One region of the Shewanella aestuarii genome, then DNA from elsewhere that is predicted to be linked to it. Evidence: predicted binding sites of a transcription regulator. Region 1 holds the regulator's gene; each other region holds the start of a gene.

The links. Region 1 encodes LexA, which represses DNA repair genes until DNA is damaged. Its sites were predicted from a motif close to TACTGTATNNNNATACAGTA; they were not measured.
Region 2: the regulator LexA is predicted to act here: its motif matches at 2,857-2,876, upstream of dinB (DNA polymerase IV).
Region 3: the regulator LexA is predicted to act here: its motif matches at 3,040-3,059, upstream of HBH39_RS08020 (YebG family protein).

What each region holds. Positions count from the first base shown of each region.
Region 1 is NZ_CP050313.1:209,654-215,495, forward strand. Features, by position in the region: gene ctaD (cytochrome c oxidase subunit I) at 1-420, opposite strand, end outside; gene coxB (cytochrome c oxidase subunit II) at 430-1,995, opposite strand; gene HBH39_RS01085 (cell division inhibitor SulA) at 2,391-2,909, opposite strand; gene lexA (transcriptional repressor LexA) at 2,906-3,520, opposite strand; gene plsB (glycerol-3-phosphate 1-O-acyltransferase PlsB) at 3,813-5,842, shown strand, end outside.
Region 2 is NZ_CP050313.1:2,985,370-2,991,211, reverse strand. Features, by position in the region: gene carB (carbamoyl-phosphate synthase large subunit) at 1-518, shown strand, start outside; gene HBH39_RS13145 (IS982 family transposase) at 613-1,500, opposite strand; gene bfr (bacterioferritin) at 1,739-2,209, shown strand; gene bfr (bacterioferritin) at 2,226-2,693, shown strand; gene dinB (DNA polymerase IV) at 2,912-3,985, shown strand; gene HBH39_RS13125 (aminoacyl-histidine dipeptidase) at 4,016-5,476, opposite strand; partial or broken gene HBH39_RS13120 (M17 family metallopeptidase) at 5,650-5,842, shown strand, end outside.
Region 3 is NZ_CP050313.1:1,745,698-1,751,539, reverse strand. Features, by position in the region: gene prc (carboxy terminal-processing peptidase) at 1-1,311, opposite strand, end outside; gene proQ (RNA chaperone ProQ) at 1,332-1,952, opposite strand; gene HBH39_RS08025 (GAF domain-containing protein) at 2,218-2,676, opposite strand; gene HBH39_RS08020 (YebG family protein) at 2,744-3,028, opposite strand; partial or broken gene HBH39_RS08015 (paraquat-inducible protein A) at 3,215-3,846, shown strand; gene HBH39_RS08010 (paraquat-inducible protein A) at 3,905-4,501, shown strand; gene HBH39_RS08005 (MlaD family protein) at 4,488-5,842, shown strand, end outside.

The DNA.
Region 1 (5,842 bases):
ACCGCCTTCCATAAATAGCGAGCTAAGCAAAATAGCAAACGCAAAAGGTAAAATCCAAAAACTCCAGTTGTTCATTCTTGGTAGCGCCATATCTGGTGCACCAATCATCATAGGAATAAGCCAGTTAGCCAAGCCGGTAAAGGCGGGCATGACTGCACCAAACACCATGATAAGACCATGAACTGTGGTCATTTGGTTAAAAAAGTTTGGTTCAACCAGTTGTAATCCGGGTTGAAATAACTCGGCGCGAATGACCATGGCCATAGCGCCACCGGTTAAAAACATAATAAAACTGAACCATAAATATAATGATCCAATGTCTTTATGGTTAGTTGTTAGCAGCCAGCGCATGATGCCTTTTGGGGCACCGTGATGGTGATCATCATGGGCTGCAGCAATGTCGTGCGTAGTTGTGCTCATCATTATCCCCTATTGTCCATGGCTGTTAACGTCAGTGGCTTGCACTGTGTCGCCAGAATTATTACCCCATGCATTGCGCTCATAAGTAATTACCGCGGCCATTTGGCGTGGCGATAATGAGCTTGCAAACGCTTGCATTGCCGTCCCTGGTTTACCATTGCGAACAATGTCGATATGTTCATCAACAGGGCCTGTAATGATAGGACTACCAATGAGAGAGGGGAATGCGCCAGGTAAACCTGCGCCAGTTGCCTGATGACATGCAGCACAGCTGGTAGTGTATACTTGCAGGCCTTCTGTCATGAGCTCTTCATGGCTTAGCTCTGTTAGATCTACAGGCATGACAGTGGCAGCCATATCAGAAGCTTGAGCAGCAACTGCCTCGACCGCCACAGATATGGTTTCATCTATCGCATTAGTAATGCTTGCGGACGTATCAGCAGGCATGGCATCACCATTGGCGGCGTTACTCACATCAATAGCTTGAATCACATCCCCTGTATCATTACCCCAAGCATTGCGCTCATAAGTAACTACAGCCGCAATTTCTTTAGCAGTTAATTGCTTGTCAAATGCTTGCATGGCCGTTCCTGGTTTTCCGTGAAGGACAATATCGATATGACCAGCAACTGGACCTTTGATTAATGGGCTACCAATTAATGATGGGAATACACCAGGCAGACCTGCGCCATTAGGTTGGTGACAAGCCGCGCATCGTGCCATGTAAATTTGTTCACCTTGAGTCATTAACTCATCTTTTGATAGGGTTTCCGACAATGCTGCTTGGGCTGCTGCCTGTGCATTTTTAGCCAAGTTTTTTTGGTCAGCTAGCCATGCGTCGTAGTCAGCTTCTGGTAAAGCTTGCACCACTACAGGCATAAAACCATGATCTTTACCGCAAAGCTCTGCACATTGACCGCGATAAATGCCAGGCTTATCAATTTTTGTCCAAGCTTCATTAATAAAGCCTGGGTTCGCATCTTTTTTAACGGCAAAAGCAGGTACCCACCATGAGTGGATTACATCATCAGATGTCATTAAAAAGCGAACTTTGCGATTTATGGGTAGCACTAAAGGCTTGTCCACTTCCAAAAGATAAGTATCACTTTTAATTGCGTTACCATCAATCTGTTCGCGAGGCGTGGATAAAATACTGTAAAACTCGACACCTTCATTGAAATAGCTGTAATGCCATTTCCACTGAGAACCGGTAATTTTAACTGTTAAATCTGCATTTGAAGGGTCTTCCATAGCAATTAACGTTTTTGTGGCGGGGATCGCCATGCCAATTAATATGATAAAGGGGATCACTGTCCATGCAATTTCCACTTTTGTACTTTCGTGGAAGTTTGCGGCGACTGCGCCTTTTGATTTGCGGTGATAGATCATGGAATAAATCATTATTCCAAACACTATCAAGCCAATAACACAGCAGATGTAAAGAATTATCATATGGAGGTCATAAACCTTGCCACTGATCTCTGTTACACCTTGTGTCATGTTGAGGGGCATTTCGTTTGCCCCAAGGGGAGGTGCCAGTAACACCGCCATTAAACAATACAACCATTGCTTCACAAGACTTCTCCTCTGCCAATTGCGAATAGCAACTACAAAGAAGAGTCACACAGTAAGTCTCTGCTCTATGCAAACTCTTCGGTTCCCAAAAAAGCTTGATGACTTCAAAGTACATTGGTGGTTGTAAGCGTTTAAGGCTTACTGATTTAATTTACGACGTGCACCACGCTGGTACCTACAACTGAACTTATCAATTCTGTTTTGACGCTTTTATTGGTCTGGAAGTTACTGCCACACCATTGCGTTTTAGTTAGATTGAATTTGTTTCAACCTTGTTAATTACATTACTTGTAGAACCGATATTGATCAAGATCACTTTTACGCCTAATTAGCTGAAAAAATGTACAAAAAAGCCCTGAACATCGGTCAGGGCTTAGGATTTACTTAATTTTAAATTAATGAAAAGAGGTTAAATTAATTGAATTTAGGCTCGCAGTTGTATTTGGCAGTGCGTTATTTGATGGAATTTGTGTCGTTAGCGAGGCTGACACATCTTCAATCACAACACCTAATGCGCGAGCACTTTTGGCCACCAATTCAAGCCTGCGGCTGTCACGAGCATCCAACGAATGAGTCCAAGTGATAACAGCGCTGGAGGTTCCACTGGTTAACGCTTTTTCCATCGCCCATAAAGTCTCAACTTCATCTTTGGTATGCACCAGCAAGACTCTGTCCATTCTAACCCCAGCACTGGCTAGCATTTGCTTATAGCTAATATTGGCTGGATTAATTAACACTATCCATTGACCCTGTTGGCTAAGTTGCGCCAGTTGACTTGCATAATGAGCTAGCTCAGTTATGCCATGGTTGCTGGTTTGAAGGGTAGTGATAGGTTGTCCTAGGCTTATATCTGCTTTTGGCATATCGACCCATAATCCAGGGTGTTTAGGGGCCGTTCCCATTAGTTTGTTCATAACCAAGCTCCATTACGAATAACACCAACAGCAAGCCCTTCAATAGTGAGGCTTTGGTAACTTAAATCAACTTTAATTGGCGAATAGGCTTCATTTTCGGGGTGCAGATAGACCACATTGCCCTTTTTTTCGAAGCGCTTGACTGTAACGTCATCTTCTACTCGTGCAACCACAACTTGGCCATTTCTTGCTTGCTGCATCTTATGCACAGCAAGTAAGTCGCCCTCTAAAATACCAATGTCTTTCATGCTGTCGCCGCGCACCCTCAGTAGGAAATCGGCAGCAGGTTTAAACATACTTGGATCGACTTGGTAATATTGCTCAACATGTTCTTGCGCCAGGATAGGTTCACCAGCGGCGACTTGGCCAATGAGTGGTAAACCTGTTTCGGTGTCATCTTCTTGAGGTAATCGAATGCCTCGAGAAGTGCCAGGCATGATTTCAATACACCCTTTTTTAGCCAGCGCTTTAAGATGCTCTTCAGCTGCGTTAGCACTCTTAAAACCTAAACGTGTGGCAATTTCAGCCCGTGTAGGTGGCATACCTGTTTCAGAGATATTGGTTTTAATAAGCTCTAAAATTTCAGCTTGGCGTGGTGTTAAAGGTCTCATGTTGTTTCCTGTCTTTCTATACAGTAACTGTCATTATATACAGTGTTGTTGTTTGCGCAAGTATTCACCAGCTATTTTTTCGTGCTTATGTAATATTTTTTGTTTTATGGTTTTGTATCAATGTGTTAGTAATGTTGCGATTTTGGTGTTGTGAGGGGGCTAGTATTAGAAACATATTGTATATCCGGTGAAAATTACTGTATACAGAGTAAAAAATCTTCCGGTAGTGCGGGTTATGCGCTTCTGGTATCCTATGCGGCCAATTAAAGTAGCTTTTATTGCGAAGATTATTATGTCAAAACCAGACTCAATTATGCTTAGACTGTTGCGATGGATCCAAAAGAAGATGGTGCATACCATTGTTGTGCCACACGATCCCTTTGCTGATTTGAACATTGATCCCGAAAAACCCATTGTTTACGTTATGAAAACGGAATCAATTAGTGATTCGGCTGCATTGAGTGAAATTACGGATGATTTAGGGCTGCCTAGTCCATATGAACCATTGCAACTAGATGGGCTAAAAGTGCCGCGAGTCGTGTGCTTAGAAGGTCGAAAGCCTATTATTGGTAAGCGTTTAAGTGGTGAGAAATTTATTGATTGTTTCACTAGTTTACTTGCTCTTCACCGCCAGCAGCCAGATTTAGATATCCAGCTTGTGCCTGTTAGCCTTTATTGGGGGCGCACACCAGGTAAAGAAGATGACACGATGAAAGCAGCAGTGTTGGAGCGTGAAAATCCAACCTGGTTACGCAAATGGCTGATGATACTCTTTTTAGGTCGTCACAACTTTGTGCAGTTTTCCAATGCGATGTCTCTTCGCTACATGGCAGATGAACACGGCAGTGATAAAGAAATTGCCCACAAGCTGACACGTGTAGCAAGAGTTCACTTCAGACGTCAGCGTAAAGTGATGACGGGGCCGCAATTACCTAATCGCCAAATGATGTTCGCGTCGTTACTCAAGTCAGAATCGATTATCAAAGCTATCGAAGAAGAAGCGGCGAACAAGAAAATTTCTAAAGAAAAAGCACGTGAAACGGCCATAGAATACCTTGATGAAATCGCAGCCGATTACTCAGATAGTTTAGTGCGAATTGCAGAACGTTTTTTAACTTGGTTATGGAACAAGTTGTATAGCGGAATTAATATTCGAGGTGCTGAGCAGATCCGCCAATTACATCATGATGGCCACGAAATAGTCTATGTGCCGTGTCATCGCAGTCACATGGATTACCTGCTGTTATCTTACATTTTATATTATCAAGGTATGGTGCCACCGCATATTGCTGCGGGTATTAACCTCAACTTTTGGCCAGCAGGCCCAATGTTCCGTCGTGGCGGAGCCTTTTTTATTCGTCGTAGTTTTAACGGTAATAAACTTTACACCGCCGTATTTAGAGCTTATTTAGATCAGTTATTCGCTAAAGGTTATTCGGTCGAATATTTCACTGAAGGTGGGCGCTCTCGTACAGGGCGATTACTTGCGCCAAAAACCGGTATGTTAGCGATGACTATCAATAGTGTACTGCGCGGTATTGAACGCCCTGTCACCTTAGTGCCTGTTTACTTAGGTTACGATCACGTTATGGAAGTGGCTACTTACCATAAAGAATTAAGTGGCAAGAAAAAACAGAAAGAGTCTGTTTGGCAAGTGTTTGGCGCAATTCGAAAATTAGGTAATTTTGGTCAAGGTTATGTCAATTTTGGTGAGCCGATTAATATTCAAAACTTTTTAAAGCAACAGGCCCCAGATTGGCGTGAAGAAGTCGCGAATGACCCAGAACAAAAGCCAACATGGTTAACACCTGCTGTTAATCAACTGGCTAACAAAGTGATGACAAACATCAATGGTGCAGCCGCAGCAAGTTCAGTGACCTTGGCAAGTCTTATCTTGCTTGCATCAGAACGAAATGCCTTGCAGCGTCAACAACTTGAACGCCAGTTAGATTTTTATTTAACCTTGCTTAAAGGTGCACCTTATACAGGTTACACCTCTGTAGCGGAAGGTGATGGCAAATCGATTGTTGATCATTGCTTGTCATTGAATAAGTTTATTTCTGATAAAGATCCATTAGGTGAGATTATTTCAATAGAAGAAAGCTCTTCTATTACGATGAGTTACTATAGAAACAATATTATTCATTTAATGGTTATCCCTTCTTTAATTGCCAGCTGTTTAGTGCGTTATGAAGAATGCAACCGCAACCAAATTTTAGCTGTGGTTGAAGATTTTTATCCGCTACTTAAAGCCGAATTGTTTATGGGGATAGATGATATTCCAGGCTATGTTGATCAGGTGCTTGAACTGATGACCAAAGC
Region 2 (5,842 bases), 1.3 Mb from region 1:
TTGATCCACTATTAGGGCCAGAAATGCGCTCAACTGGTGAAGTCATGGGTGTAGGTGATACCTTTGCTGAAGCCTATGCTAAAGCACAGTTAGGTGCCACAGCTGAAGTACCTAAGTCTGGTCGTGCATTATTGTCTGTACGTAACAGTGATAAGAAGCGCGTTGCCTCGTTGGCTGCAAAGCTAATTGAGCTAGGCTATGAAATTGATGCGACACACGGTACGGCGGTTATTCTTGGTGAAGCGGGAATTAACCCTCGATTAGTTAACAAAGTACATGAGGGTCGTCCTCATATTCTTGACCGTATCAAGAATGATGAATATACCTACATTGTTAACACCACTGAAGGTCGTCAAGCAATTGAAGACTCGCGTCAAATTCGCCGTGGTGCACTACGTTATAAAGTGAATTACACCACGACATTGAATGCAGCGTTTGCTACTTGCTTAGCACATTCTGCTGATGACCGTGGCAATGTGACTTCAGTTCAAGAGTTACATCAGCGCGTTAAAGGCTAATAAGCCAATAAATAAACGTCATATCAATTGTAAAGAGCCTTCATTTTGAAGGCTTTTTTTATCGCTAAAATAAGCTATTTAACCTGAGATCGGTTTAAGCCATCGCCATCAACCCTGACTTTTCTGTAGGTGTGATGTTCAATGATGGCTTTTCTGGTTTTAGGCAATATGCGATTAATCCACCTAGCAAGTTCAACATGAATCCATGTAAACTCCTGTGTCTTGAATGCTCTATCTGAGAAATATTCTTCAGTTGGTCGTTGATGGTTTCAATGATGAACCGTTTAGACAGCATTGCTCTGTCCCAAGCCGCTAATATCTTCGCCTTCATGTTCTTTCGTTGAGTTGTTATAAGAGTGATCCCGTTTTCTTTCAAATCTTCAGTCAGCGCCTTACTGATATAACCTTTATCGGCGTAAAGCTTATCGAGTAGCCCTTTTGACAGTTCCCGAACGGGCTTTCTGTCATCCGTATTAGCAGGAGTAAGCTTAGCTGCCACAATATCGCCAAGATGATTGGTAATAATGTGCAGCTTAAATCCATAAAACCAGCCCATTGTTCCTTTGCCTCTTGCAGCCGTTCCTTTGAATACCTTGTGTCTCGGGATGCGTAAGTTATGGCAGACTTTAATGCTTGTAGAGTCAATAAACTCAATACCTGTAGGCACTCCTTTAACATGGGTAAAGAAAGCACTTAGTGGTATAAGCATCGATGGCATCACTTCAATAAATCGGGTGTAACTGAGAAGTTTAGGGAAATCATTTTTGTAATAACGACAGATAATTCCCAGATAAAAGTTTTTAAAATCACGCTGATGAGACATATGAAAAGCGACAATGATTGTCATAATTTCGCTTTCAGACATTCGTCCTTTACGATTACGCTTTCGCTCGCCACTTTCAAGTTGAAGTTGCTGCCACTGAGGTAGAAAAGCCTTACAAAAATCATCGACATGACAAAATAAATCTACTAGTTTACTCATAGCTGGTTCCTTTGTGGTCAATCCTTCTTGGTCGAAAGATCTGATCATGGAACCAGCTTTTAGTTCCCTTCTATTTTTATCCCGAATTCAGGTTATTTAAGTTACAAATCTAAGTTGTAATGATAATAGTTATCAGTTGTATGTTTATGAATTTAAAGGAAAATTTGCAATCGCATTCTAGCTGTACTATCCTAGCTTAAATTGATCCAGATCAAGTTTTGCCATTAAGGACATTATTATGAAAGGTCACCCAAAAGTTATCAGCCAACTTAATCGTGTATTAACATTCGAGCTGACCGCCATTAACCAATATTTTCTTCATGCACGCATGTTTAAGCATTGGGGCTTAGAAAAGCTGAACGAGAAAGAATACAAGAAATCGATCCAAGACATGAAACACGCTGATAAGTTAATTGAGCGAGTTTTGTTCCTTGAAGGTTTACCTAATTTGCAACAACTTGATAAATTGCGTATCGGTGAAGAAGCCGAAGAAATGTTGAACTGCGATAAAGATGCGGTTACTGAACAAATTGCAGTATTACGTGATGTGATTAAGTTATGTGAAACCGAGCAAGATTATGTCAGTCGTGATTTGCTTGAAGATCTGCTCGAAGATGAAGAAGAGCATTTAGATTGGATTGAGTCTCAACAAGAGTTGATTACTCAAACCGGCATTCAAAACTATCTTCAATCTCAAATTAAAGACTAACTAAAAGGACTCGATTATGAAAGGCAATCAAGAAGTTATAGACGCTTTAAATAGCTTATTAACCGGTGAATTATCAGCAATGGATCAATACTTTGTGCATGCACACATGTATGAAGATTGGGGATTTGACGAGCTATACACCCGCATTTTACATGAATCAGATGATGAAAAAGCGCATGCCGCTAAGTTAGTACAACGTATTCTATTTTTAGAAGGCACACCTGATGTTGCCAGTCGTGAAGCATTGAATATAGGTAAAGATGTCAAAGAAATGCTTGAAAACGACTTACAGTATGAGTACAAGGTCGCGGATGATTTACGTAAAGTGATTAAGTTATGTGAAGAAAAGGGCGATTATCAAACACGTGAAATTTTAGAAGTGTTACTAGATGATACCGAGTCTGATCACATGTACTGGTTAGAAAAACAATTACGTTTAATTGAACGTGTTGGTTTGCAAAACTATCTACAAACAAAAATGTAAGTTAGCATTTACTCAGAAAAAAGCCCAAGCTCAAACAGCTTGGGCTTTTTGATTTTATATCCAAATGGTTACGGCTTTTCACCCATTCCAATATTATGCTCTGCTATATCTTTTTATAGGCGGCAATAAAATTGTTATTGAATTAAGTGACTCGTCAATTGAATACTGTTTTTATACACAGTAACATTGGGTTTGTTACTTATTGAATTGATATTGGCATGCGAAAAATTATTCACATTGATATGGATTGCTACTTTGCCGCCGTTGAAATGCGTGATTTTCCTGAGCTACGCGATAAACCAGTGGCGGTTGGCGGCAGCTCAGATCGCCGAGGGGTGATTAGCACCTGCAATTATGCTGCGCGTAAATTTGGTGTGCGGTCTGCAATGTCGAGTTATCAAGCATTAAAGTTATGTCCTGATTTAGTGTTAGTGCGCGGTCGAATGCAGGTTTACAAAGAGGTGTCACAGCAAATTAGGCAGATATTTCAGCGTTACAGTGATCTTATTGAGCCGTTATCGTTAGATGAAGCATTTTTAGATGTGACTGATTGTGTGCTGTACCACGGTAGTGCTACGTTAATTGCCAAAGCCATCCGTGCAGACATTGAAGCTGAGACCGGCTTAACGGCTTCAGCGGGCGTCGCGCCAATTAAGTTTCTCGCCAAAATTGCGTCTGATTTAAATAAACCTAATGGTCAATATGTGATACCCCCAGAAAACATTCCTGAGTTTATTAAAACCCTACCGCTGAGAAAAATTCCTGGTGTGGGCAAGGTTACTGCGCAAAAGCTTTCCGATTTAGGGCTGGAAACTTGTGCCGATGTGCAAGATTATCCTCAGCATAAATTACTCGATAAATTTGGTAAATTTGGTGCAGTATTGATCGAGCGTGCAAACGGGATTGACCCTCGCGCGATCAGTAATAATCGGCTTAGAAAATCAGTGGGAGTTGAAACCACCTTAGCCCAAGATATTTTTACGCTAGCGCAATGCCACCAAGTGTTACCGCAATTAATTCAAGAGCTAGACGCTCGAGTCAGTCGTAGTGCCAAAGACAGACAGATCAATAAACAGGTGGTAAAGATAAAGTTTCATGACTTTAAACAAACTACCATTGAGCAGCGCAGTGATGGGATATCAGTAAACTTATTTTATAGCTTGTTAGCGCAAGCCTTTTTACGCAGTAATGGTCGCGGGATCCGCTTGCTTGGTGTGAGTGTCGGTTTGGCAGAAACAGATGAAAAAAAACTGCAAACTAAGTCAGTTACCCAACTCGATTTGCAGTTTTAATTGACGTTAAGTCGTTGCCAACATTAAAGATTAGACTTTTGCTGGAATACGCTCTAATACCGCTAACAATAGCTGCCAATATTGCCCGACAGTCTCAATGTTAACCATTTCATCTGGGCTATGTGGGTAGCGAATAGTCGGGCCAATCGAAACCATGTCCATGTGCGGGTAAGGCTCTTTAAATAAACCACATTCAAGACCAGCGTGGATGACCATAATTGTTGGGTCTTTCTTATAAATATCATTATAAGTTTCACGCACAATCGCCATGACAGGTGAAGTGCTGTCAGGCTTCCAACCCGGATAAGCGCCGCTGAACTCAATGCTAGCGCCAGCAAGATTCGTTAATGCATTTAACATGCCTTGAATTTCTTCACGGCCAGAATCAATCAGTGAACGAATTAAACACAATATTTCAATGCTTTCTTGCTCGGTGTTAATTACGCCGACATTCAGTGATGTTTCGGTCACCCCCTCAACTTCATCACTCATGCGCATTACCCCATTTGGGCATGCGTGTAGTAAGTCAATTAAGCTATTTTGCGCATCTTCACCAATTACTTTTGCTGGCGTATCAATGGCTGTTAATGTCAGTAACATGCCTGGGTCGGCTATCGCTAACTCTTGACGAACTAAGGCCTGAAACTCGCTAATTGCGGTTTCTAATGCTGGCACATTTTCAGCTGGCAACATGAAGCTTACACTGGCTTCGCGTGGAATTGCGTTACGTAGCGACCCACCGTTGAAATCAACTAGCTCTAATGCAAGTAAGTCACTTTGAGCAAATAAGAAGCGAGCTAACAACTTGTTTGCATTGCCACGACCCAAATGGATGTTAACGCCAGAATGGCCACCTTTTAAACCTGATAAAGTTAGCTTAAATGCTTTGTTGCTTAACTCAGGTGCCTGCCATGAAAGTGGGATAGAAATTTGTGCATCCACGCCACCGGCGCAGCCCATGTAAATTTCACCTTCTTGCTCAGAATCTGTGTTAATTAAGATTTCGGCATCTAAATAACCTGCTTCTAGGCCAAACGCGCCGGTCATGCCCGCTTCTTCATCTATGGTAAGCAGAACTTCTAATGGGCCGTGCTTAATGTCATCACTGCCTAAAATCGCTAAAGCTGATGCCATACCAATGCCGTTGTCTGAGCCTAAGGTAGTACCATTGGCTTTTACCCACTCACCATCGACATAAGCTTCGATAGGATCTTTTTCAAAATCATGCACTTTGTCGGCATTTTTTTGCGGAACCATATCAATATGGGCTTGTAGTGCTACCACTTTACGGTTTTCCATACCGGGAGTGGCAGGTTTACGAATAATGAGGTTACCTACTTTATCTTCAACAACAGCTAAGCCTTTTGATTTAGCCCATTGTTGAATATGGCTTGAAAGTGCCTGTTCGTATTTAGATGGATGAGGAATTGCACAAATTTGTTCGAACCATTGCCAAAGAGGTTGTGGATATAATTGATTTAATGCTGTCACGAAAAGTCCTCTATCATTCAATTTAATAAATTTATGGCATTATTCTACCATAGCGGGATAAGTTGCCATGTTAACTGCGTCCATTATTATTGATAGTGGAACCTTAATTATGTAAATAAAAATTAACCCTCAGCACAAAATTCAGCCCTGAATGTTTAATAAAAGGACAGACAATGTATCAAGTACCTGTAGTTGATGTGAATAATGATAACGCCATTTTTGAAGGTGAAGGATGGGATGCGGTAGTGGTGGTCACGCCTAATCTAGATGATATTGAACAGCAAGAAATTAGTTTGCTGGCTAATCATGCCACTCAAATCGATCAACGCGTAGGCAAGCAAGCGACCTTGTTATTTGCCCCTGGGC
Region 3 (5,842 bases), 1.5 Mb from region 1:
GCGGTTTTGGTTTATTCGACCATTAGCATCACGTATTTGCACCACTGGGCCCATATCGATAAACAAGCCTGTTAATAAGGTAGCTTCCGTTAATGCACCACCACCGTTTGCACGTAAATCGATGATCACCCCTTCAACATTCGCTTCTTTTAACTTAACTAATTCTTTTGCGACATCTTCAGACAAATTCATGTAAAAACCAGGAATTTGAATTACGCCGACTTTACGGTTAGCGTATTCGCCATCTGATGGCTCGATAATTTTTGACGTTGCAGCTCGATCTTCTAGACGAATTTTGTCACGGACAATGGTTACCTCAAATGGCTTGGCATTGGCACCGCCTTTTTTAGGTAAAATTTGCAAGACAACTTCACTGCCCTTAGGTCCTTTAATCAGCTCGACGACATCGTCTAATCGCCAACCAATTACATCAACGATTTCTTTATCTTTTTGACCAACGCCAACAATTTTATCTTCAGGTGATAATTTTTCACTGATAGCAGCTGGGCCACCAGCAACTAAACTTTTAATAACAGTATAATCATCATCCATTTGTAAAACCGCCCCAATACCTTCAAGGCTTAGGTTCATTTCCATTTGGAAACGCTCGGCATTACGTGGAGATAAATAACTGGTATGAGGTTCAACCGTTCTAGCAAAGGCATTCATCACACTTTGGAATACATCTTCACTTTTGGTTTGACTTAAACGTTTAATCGCATTGTTGTAACGCTTTGATAAGATTTCAACAATCTCATCCCATTTTTTTCCCGTTAACTTAAGGTTTAACGCATCATACTTAACGCGCTGGCGCCATAGTTCGTTAACTTCAGCTTCATCTTTTGGCCACGCCGCATCCTTACGATCAAACTCATAAGCATCACCTGCAAGAGTAAAGTCAAATTCGTTTTCAAGTAAAGTTAGGGCATAAGCAAAACGCTGGTAACGACGGGTTTGTACTAAATCAAACATTTTATATGCAGGTGAGATATCGCCTGATTTAACCATGTCATCAAATTGATGTTGATACTGATTAAAGTTATCTATATCGGCTTGAGTAAGCACATTACGGCGGAAATCCAGCTGTTCTAAGAAACGGGCATATATTTGTTCTGAAAACGCATCATCTAAATCGAACCGATGATAATGCGCTCGAGTAAATAAATTGGTTACACGTTTGCTGGCAACCTGATGTTGCGGTTCTTGGGCTAGCTTGGGTAACTCGCTGATTTGAATAGTTGGTGAAATTGCCCATGCCGAAAATCCGACAAATAAACTGGCAATTGACGCAGCCAAGGTAAGTTTTCGCATCAACAAGTTACTCCTTAAATTTATAATAGTATGTGATCTACACGTACTTTGATCGTCAAGCCAGTATCTAACTGAACATGCACATCATCTTTCTTGATGTCGGTGATAGTGCCAGCAACTGGAGATGCACCAAGCTTAACATTAACACGTTGATTAGTAGAAAGTTCTTCCATTTTAGCTTGAACTAAATTCACAACAGGAGCAACCGTTTTTACTGGACGGTCTTTTTTGACTGCTGGGCGTTTAGCCGGTGCTTTTTTAGCAGGCTTTTTAGCGACCACTTTAGGCGCTTGAGCAAGACGCTTTGCTTTTGCTTTTTCTTGGCTTTCTTTTAAGGTTGCTTGAGCATGATCGACATGTTCTTGCTCTAACTCACCGCAATCGTTGCCATCTAAGTCAACACGTTGAACACCTGCTTTAACACCTTTTAAATAGCGCCAGCTACTTGTGTATCGACGTAACGCAACACGTAATTGTGTTTTACTTACTCTAGAATCATCAGCTAACCGTTCAGCCAAGTCTTGAAATAAACCAATTTTTAAAGGCTTAGTTTCGCCCTCAGCAATAAAACATGCTGGAAAGGTTTCGTATAAAAACGCTAAAATTGCGTTGGTGTCGGTCAACTTGTCTGTTGATTCCATTTTTACTTCCACGTTAAATAAAGGGACTTTTCAGCTTTATTGCTTGAAGTCGTTCATCATTTGCTAAGCTTTAACACTTAACCTACAAATTAGCACTAACAGTTGCAGAGCTAAAGGTCTAGACACAAACCTTAACAAAATAACTGGTGCCATCACTAGTATAAAATATTGCCAACTCACAATGAAATGTAATTTAGCTCTAGCTGCCTATTATAAAGCTCATGGCAGCGATTGCGACAATCATTTAGTCATAATTGATGGCTATTTAACCAAATAAGCATGTTTCAAACTGTTTAACGAGTAATTCAATCCCAAGTTGATCTTGTTCATCGAATCTATCGAGTAACGGACTATCAATATCAAGCACCGCGATGACCTTACCATTTTGATGGACAGGCACAACTATTTCAGAGTTGCTGGCAGAATCACAAGCGATATGCCCTTCAAACTGGTGTACGTCGGCCACTCTTTGTGTGGTATTAGTTGCAGCAGCAGTGCCACATACCCCTTTACCCATTGCAATTCTGGTGCAAGCGACTTTGCCTTGAAAAGGACCTAAAACTAATTGGTCATTTTTGACTATATAAAAACCTGCCCAATTTAAATCATCAAGGTTATCATTGATTAAGGCAGAGAAATTAGCCATTGCAGCAATTAAATCATCTTCACCAGATATCAAGGCTTCAACTTGACGCACTAAAGTTTGGTAGAACTCGGTTTTCATTTTTATTCCTTTAACACAACAATTTGGCTCAACTTATCATTCGATTTTAGAAGTTGAGAAAATAAAGTTAATCTTGTTTAGTGGCTTTCTTTTTGGGTTTAGGGTCTGCAGGAGCTTTAACGGTTGTGCCACCTTTTAGCAAGTTAGTTAGCTCATCTTTTTTGCTTGCAAGATAGAAAGCAAGTTTTTCACTGGTTGATTCGTCAAGTTCAACATCTGAGTCCATTAAAAAAGGCACGAGGTTATCAATGATATCTAGCATTTTGTCGTAAGCATCGGCTTCTTTTTTGGATGTAAAAGTCATCTTTTCAACCCCTTCTCTTACCACGACAAATTGGGTAATTACTGCCATGAATTCATCTCCACTGTTTTTATATACAGTGCAAAGGTTGACATATTTTTAGTCAATTAAGCAAGAGAATAACGACAAAAACATTCATTTAGTTAATATTTTACGTTAGAGGGCTAATCTAATTTGTAAATATAAGTATAATGAATACCTCAATTTGAGACTATTCATCCTAACAAGATAATAATAATGTCTGAGCAAAAGTCATATAACGCTATAATGCTATGTCGGTCGTGTGATTTGGTAACTCGCAAACGAGCGTTACCTTCTAACGTTCGTGCACTTTGTCCGCGATGCCACACAGCCCTCTACGACACACCCTATTGCTCTGTTAATGGCATGCTTGCCTTGTGTATTGCAGCATTAATCATTTTTATTCCAGCCAATTTATTACCTGTACTTGAAATCCATTTTCTGGGCAGCATAAGAACTACCACGGTTGTAGGGGCTGCAATAGCAGTATGGGAACTGGGTTATTGGGTTGTTGGAGTGGCTGTTTTAGTGGCTGCGGTTATTGCCCCGCCTTACTAATAATGTCGGTTTTATTTCAAATTATTATTTTAAAACTCAAGTTAACATCAGCCTTTTGGCAACAAGTTTATCGTAGTTTACTCAAAAACCATGGCTTAATTTCACAAATGACCATGTTAGAGATCTATGTGATCAGCTTCCTGGTTTCCGCCTTCCAACTTTCTGATTTTGCTGATGTATATTTTAGTATGGGGTCATTGAGTTTTACCTTCTTATTTTTGGTTATTTTATTTTTACAGCGAGAATACAATTTAGAGCACATGTGGAGTTTTATTGATGACCGAAAATAAACCGTCTATTGCTCAACCGTTAGAAGAGATTACTCAAACTGCACCTTTAGGCTTTAAAATGGGCATTTGTTTATGCTCAGTGTGCCGAAAAATTAATCATCTCAGCTCAGATAACTGTATACGTTGTGGGACTAAACTCACTGCCAGACACTATGCCAGTGTTCAACAAAGTTGGGCGTTATTAGTTACAGCAACTATTTTACTCGTTTTAGCCAACATCTACCCCATCACCATCTTAACGAATAGGGGTGTTGTTACCAATGACACCATTTTTAGTGGCATTGCACATCTAATTCATACCGGCATGATCCCAATTGCGATTATTGTATTTACCGCCAGTATATTGGTACCTTGGTTAAAAATTATTGGTCTAGCTATCTACTTAACCGCTATCAGTTTTAGAATACCAATATCAAAAAGAAAAATGATGGTAGGCTTTCATATTATCGAGTGGATTGGGCGTTGGTCTATGCTAGATTTATTTGTCATCTCTATCACGGTTGCGTTAGTCAATATGGGGCAGTTGTTAGATGCAAAACCAGCCCCTGCTGCAACCGCCTTCGCTTTGGTTATCTTGTTAACTCAACTTGCTGCAAAAGTTTTAGATACGCGCTTACTTTGGGACCGTTTGGAAACACATAATGACACAAATTGAATCGCCAAAAATTGTTAAAAAGAAGCTTTTTTCACCCATTTGGTTACTGCCAATTGTGGCACTGATTCTTGGAGCTTGGCTTGGGCTAAAAAGCTATAAAGAAGCAGGTATTGAAATTAGCATTCACTTTCCTAGTGCTGCGGGTATTGATATTGGTAAAACCTTAGTCAAATACCAAGGTTTAACCGTTGGCAAAGTCACTGATGTAAGTATTGATAAAGATTTAGATGGTGTCGATGTTAAGGTCACCATGGATTACCGTGCAGATCGGTTTTTAAACCAAGAAACCCAGTTTTGGTTAGTTAAACCTAAAGCCAGCATCACAGGGGTTGAAGGACTTGAAACCTTATTTTCTGGTAACTATATTGCCATCCAACCAGGTGAAGGAAAATCGACCACAAATTTTGAAGCACAGCGTGAAGCTCCTGCCATTACACCAGGTAGTCAGGGGATTATTATAGAGCTCAACTCGGCAAAACTTGGCTCAATTGACGTAGGCTCGACCGTATTTTATCGACAAATACCAGTTGGGAGCATAGTAAGCTATCGTTTATCAGGCAGTAAAAAAGTCATTATTAGTGCTTTCATTCAAGAACAATATGCCCATTTAGTTCATAAAGATTCACGTTTTTGGAATGTCTCCGGCTTCAAAATTGACGCGTCATTGGCGGGAATTAAAGTGAATACTGAGAGCTTAGCGTCCATATTAGCCGGCGGAGTTGCTTTTGATACTGGCAGTAAAATGGAAAAAGCCGTTAATGGCGATACTTTTAACTTGTTTGCCGATGAAGAAAGCGCATTAGGTGGATTTCAATTTAATTTACATTTAGCTAATGCTGAAGATATTAGCGAAAACGCCAACATTGTCTATCGCGGTATTAATGTAGGTCACATACAACAAATATCACTGACCAACGATGGAGTATCTTTAGTTGCCAACATCGATCATCAATATAAAACGCTAATCACTGCAGACAGTCGTTTTTGGATAGCCGGTGCAGATATTTCCTTGGCAGGTGTAAAAAACTTATCGCGCTTAGTGACGGGGAATGTCATCAATCTCTTACCTGGTACTTCAGAGCACCCTCTTCCAGACAGTTTTGAATTAACCACTAAGGAGCCTGATTTATTAAGCAAACAAAAGTTAACCATTACTTTAACAACAGACACACATACCGGCATGAGCCTCGGTGCAGATGTGCGTTATAAGCAACTGCCAATTGGTAAAATTGTTGCAACCCAACTTAGTGAAGATTTTTCTGCTGTTGAATATCAAGCTCAAATTTTCCCTGAGTTTATCCCTTTAATTACCAAAGGCAGTTACTTCATTGCCGAGCAGGC